2 regions of the Parafrankia sp. BMG5.11 genome follow, and region 1 is predicted to be linked to the other one. Evidence: riboswitches for the same ligand, from Rfam matches in the RefSeq annotation. Region 1 holds a riboswitch; the other holds the start of a gene.

Region 1 (2,391 bases):
CCGGGAGTCAGCCGCGGGCGGCCGCGGTGGCCCGCCGGTTCGCCTTCCTGACGGCTTCGATCAGGTCGGCCTTGTTCATCGTCGAGCGGCCCGGTATGTCGAGCTGCCGGGCGATTTCCCGCAGGTGCTTCACGGACGCCTTCTCGTCCACGCCTTCGGCGGTGGGAAGCGGGTCGGAAAGTGCCTTGTCGGTGGGGCGCGCGGCCTGCTCGTCGGAGGGCCCGCGGCGGCCGCCCTCCTTGGGGGCCCAGTTGTCCCCGACCTTCTCGTGTGTGTGCTTGAGCGCTGCGAACGCCGTGCGGTGCGCACGCTCACCCTCGCCGTAGCTCTCGACCGCCGAGTCGTGGGTCTCCTTCCATGTACGCACGGCCTTGTCGTCGGAACGGGCGACGGTGGAGGGGACGTCCGTGCGCATACGCGCCGTCTTCGCCCGCTTCGCGCTCCCGCCGTTCCTGGAGGACTTCCTGGACCTGATCCCTCGGGCCATCCCGTTTCCCTCCTTCGCCGGCCGGCCGCCCCGCCGGCCCCTTTGCCCGACCGTCCTCGGGCCCTGTCGCGGCCATGGCTTCCGGCCGCCCGCGGCCCTGGACGCCGCCTCGAGGACACTTCCCCGGTCACGGCGCGTGAACCGCACGGCGGTACGGCGGTACGGCGGTGGCCGCGAGGCACGGGAACCGCCGCCGCGAGGCACCGACGCCCCGGGTGTGAGGCAGTTCTCAGCCTGGTCGACATCGTGTTTCGTGCCTGTTTCGAGATCGCCGGGATCGTTGGCCGCCGGGACCGAGGCCGATTAGCCTGGCCTCAGGACGGCCCGCTCGCCGCGGGCTGACAACTTCACATCGCGCCGCTCACACCCGTGCGGGAGAGCTCCGGGCCGTGGCCCGGGGCGCCGAAGGAGCAAGAACTCCCCGCAAACTCTCAGGCCCAAGACCGCCGGGTCAGGCGACTCTGAAAAGCGGACGCGCAAGCGTCCCGCCGACGGTGCAAGCCGGCCGCCGCGTCTCTCGGGAGGCTCCGGGTGGCATGGCAGGCCGGCGAAGCTCTCAGGCCCATGACAGAGGGGGAGGCCCGCCGCGACGCGGGAGCGCCGCCGTGACCACCGATCGCGGGGGTGCCTCCGGCGTTGCTCGACCTCCGGAGCGCGCGATGACCATCGAGACCACCACACAGACACCGATTTCCGACACCGCGGCACCCGCCGTGGCGACGGACGCGGCCAGGGGGATTGCCGCCGAGGCGGCGTCCGGGAACGGCGGCGACACGCAGGCCCGCCAGGCCCCGCCGCGACCGGAGTCCACCGGATCCGCGCGACCGGACACCGCCGGGCCGGGGCTGCCGGCCGGGTTCGTCCCGAGGTTCACCGACCGGCACGTCGGCCCGGACCAGGCCGACCGCCGGGCGATGCTCGACCTGCTGGGGCTGGGCTCGCTGACGGGGCTGACCGACGCGGCGGTGCCGGCGGCCATCCGGGACACCGAGCTGGACCTGCCCCCGGCCGTCGACGAGACCGAGGTGCTCGCGGAGCTGCGCGGGCTGGCCGGGTACAACCGGCGGGTCACCTCCATGATCGGTCTGGGCTTCCACCCGGCGGTCATGCCCGGGGTGATCCAGCGCAACGTCCTGGAGAACCCGGCCTGGTACACGGCGTACACGCCGTACCAGCCGGAGATCTCCCAGGGGCGGCTCGAGGCCCTGCTGAACTTCCAGACGGTGATCACGGATCTGACCGGCCTCGCCGTGGCCGGCGCCTCGCTGCTGGACGAGCCGACGGCGGCGGCGGAGGCCATGCAGATCGCCCACCGGGCCGCCCGGGGCCGCCGCTCGACCTTCGTGATCGACGCCGACACGCTGCCGCAGACCATCGCGGTGGTCCGGACCCGGGCGGAGGCGCTCGGCATCACCGTGCTCGTCGTCGACCTCCGCGACGGGCTCACCGGACGTCCGTCGCCGGCCCCGGGTGAGCGGCCGGCCGCCGGACCGGCCGCTCCCGCGCAGTCCGCCGCGCCGTCGGCACCGTCCGAGGTGCCTTCGGTAGTGCCGTCCGACGTGCTCGGGGACGCCTTCGGCGTGCTGCTGTCGTACCCGGGGGCCGGTGGGGAGGTGCGGGACCTGCGCGGGGTGATCGCGCAGGCCCGGGAACGCGACATCGTGGTGACGGTCGCCGCGGACCTGCTCGCGCTCACCCTGGTGCGCTCGCCGGGCGCGCTCGGCGCGGACATCGCGGTCGGGAGCACCCAGCGGTTCGGGCTTCCGCTGTCCTTCGGCGGGCCGCACGCCGGCTATCTCGCCGTCCGGTCGGGTCTGGAGCGGACGCTGCCCGGCCGGCTCGTCGGGGTCTCGGTGGACGCGGCCGGCAACCCCGCCTACCGGCTCACGCTGCAGACCCGTGAG
Region 2 (2,391 bases), on a different contig from region 1:
TCGGCGACACCGCTCGCAGCCTGAAGGCCGACGCCGACGCGATGCTCGACCGGATCATCGGCGAGAAATGGCTGACCGCCAAAGGGGTCGCTGGCCTGTGGCCGTGCGCCCGCGATGGCGACGACGTGACGATCCACCTGGTGGAGGAGGAGCGGCACGTCACGCTGCCGTTCCTGCGCCAGCAGGTGAAGAAAAGCCGCGACCGGGCGAACATGTGCCTGGCCGACTTCATCGACCCGTCGGGCGACTGGATTGGCGGGTTCGCTGTCGGCATCCACGGGATCGAGCCGCATTCAGAACGTTTCCGCGCCGACAAGGACGATTACTCTGACATTCTGCTGAAGGCGCTGGCCGACCGGCTGGCGGAAGCCTTTGCCGAAAGCCTTCACCGCCACGTGCGCACTGATCTGTGGGGTTACGCTCCTGACGAGCAACTGACCAACCAGGCGCTGATCCGCGAGGAATATCGCGGCATCCGCCCGGCGCCCGGCTATCCTGCCTGCCCCGATCACAGCCTGAAGCCGACGCTGTTCGGATTGCTGGATGCGGGCAACACGGCCGGACTGACGTTGACCGAGAACTACGCCATGTATCCGACATCCGCGGTTAGCGGGTTTTACTTCGGCCATCCCGAAAGCGAGTATTTCGGGGTCGCGCGGATCGGCCGCGACCAGCTGGAAGACTATGCCCGGCGGCGGGGCGTGGATATCGCGACCGCCGAACGTTGGCTGCGCCCCAATCTCGATTGACCGCGCCAGCGGACTCGCGCAGGGCAGAGTTGTCGTTCGGAAGCGATTCCGGCGTCCGCCATGGGAGAGCGTCCCGCCGTCTGCTTGTCAGGGGCGGGGCCGCCGAAGGAGCAACCGCCCCGGAAACTCTCAGGCAACCGGACCGTGGCGGGCCATGCGGCACTCTGGAAAGCGCCTCGTCGCCCGATAATCCGGGGGCGCGGCCACCGACGGTGTAAGCTGCGTGCCGCAAGGCGCCGGCCAAACTCTCAGGTTTCCCGACAGAGGGGGCAGCGGTTTCGAGATGGCCTTGCCGGCCATCGGCCGCGCTGTCGGAGTGTGCGCGTGAGCGAGAGCGAAGAACCCATCGAGATCGAGGCGCTGCCGCTGGACGCGTGGCACCGCGCGCGCGGTGCGCGGATGGTGCCTTTCGCCGGGTACGAGATGCCGATCCAGTACGCCGGTCCCCAGGGTGGGATCATGGCCGAACATCTCTGGACCCGTGAGCATGCCGGCCTGTTCGATGTCAGCCACATGGGCCAGTTGATCGTCGAGGGGGAAGGCGCGGCCGAAGCGCTCGAGGTCATTCTCCCCGGTGATATCTCGGCGCTCAAGCCCGGACGGATCCGGTATTCGCTATTGCTGGCCGAGGATGGCGGCATTCTCGATGACCTGATGGTGACCAACGTCACGCCGCCGGGAGGCGAGACGCCGCGCTTTTACATTGTCGTCAATGGCGCGACGAAGTGGGACGACATCGCTTTCTTGCGCGAGCATCTGCCTGACGAGATCACCCTGACGCATCTCGACGAACGCGGCCTGCTTGCGCTTCAGGGGCCTGAGGCGGCTGCAGTGCTCGAGGCAATCGCCCCCGGCGCAGCGGATGGCCTGTACTTCATGCAGGGCACCTCGGTCGAATGGCGCGGCGAGCAACTCGGCATTGGGCGGGGCGGTTATACCGGCGAGGATGGCTTCGAGCTGTCGTTCCCGGCCGAACGCCTGGCTGAGCTGGCTGATACGCTGTGTGCGGATGATCGGGTGCGACCCGTCGGCCTGGGCGCGCGCGATTCGCTCCGGCTGGAAGCAGGCTTGCCGCTCTATGGCCATGACCTCGACGAGAACATCGACCCGGTTGAAGGCAGCGCCGCGTTCGCGATTTCAAAACGCCGCCGCGAACAGGGCGGCTTTCACGGCGCCGACCGGATCCTTCGCGCCCTGACCGATGGTGCCCCGCGCAAGCTGGTCGGCTTTACGGTGGAGGGGCGCATGCCCGTACGCGAAGGCGCGTCGATTTATTCTGACGAAGCGCTGATCGGCCGCATTACCTCTGGCGGCTTCGCGCCCAGCGTGGGTGCGCCGATCGCGATAGGGTACGTCGATACCCAATACTCCGCGCCTGGCACTCCTATGGAGGCCGAGGTGCGCGGCAAGCGCGTTCCGCTGACGGTGGAGACGATGCCGTTCATTCCCCACCGCTATCACCGCCAACCCCGCAATCAGGCGACCGGAGCATCGAAATGACCCGTTATTTCACGCAAGACCACGAATGGATCGAAGTCGAAGGTGACACCGCCACCGTCGGCATCACCGATTATGCGCAGAGCCAGCTAGGCGATATCGTGTTCGTCGAAGTGCCTGGCGAGGGTGCGGCCGTCACCAAAGG

Evidence for each region. A riboswitch is a leader RNA that binds a small molecule or an ion and turns the genes downstream of it on or off. The one in region 1 is predicted to bind glycine.
Region 2: another riboswitch for glycine. It lies ahead of gcvT (glycine cleavage system aminomethyltransferase GcvT); the one in region 1 lies ahead of gcvP (aminomethyl-transferring glycine dehydrogenase).

Annotation. Positions count from the first base shown of each region.
Region 1 covers NZ_SJXI01000088.1:27,548-29,938, reverse strand. Annotated here, with positions in the region: gene E0504_RS42265 (ChaB family protein) at 8-415, opposite strand; glycine riboswitch at 849-943, shown strand; glycine riboswitch at 947-1,060, shown strand; gene gcvP (aminomethyl-transferring glycine dehydrogenase) at 1,147-2,391, shown strand, end outside.
Region 2 covers NZ_SJXI01000015.1:28,879-31,269, forward strand. Annotated here, with positions in the region: gene metH (methionine synthase) at 1-749, shown strand, start outside; glycine riboswitch at 801-904, shown strand; gene gcvT (glycine cleavage system aminomethyltransferase GcvT) at 1,074-2,249, shown strand; gene gcvH (glycine cleavage system protein GcvH) at 2,246-2,391, shown strand, end outside.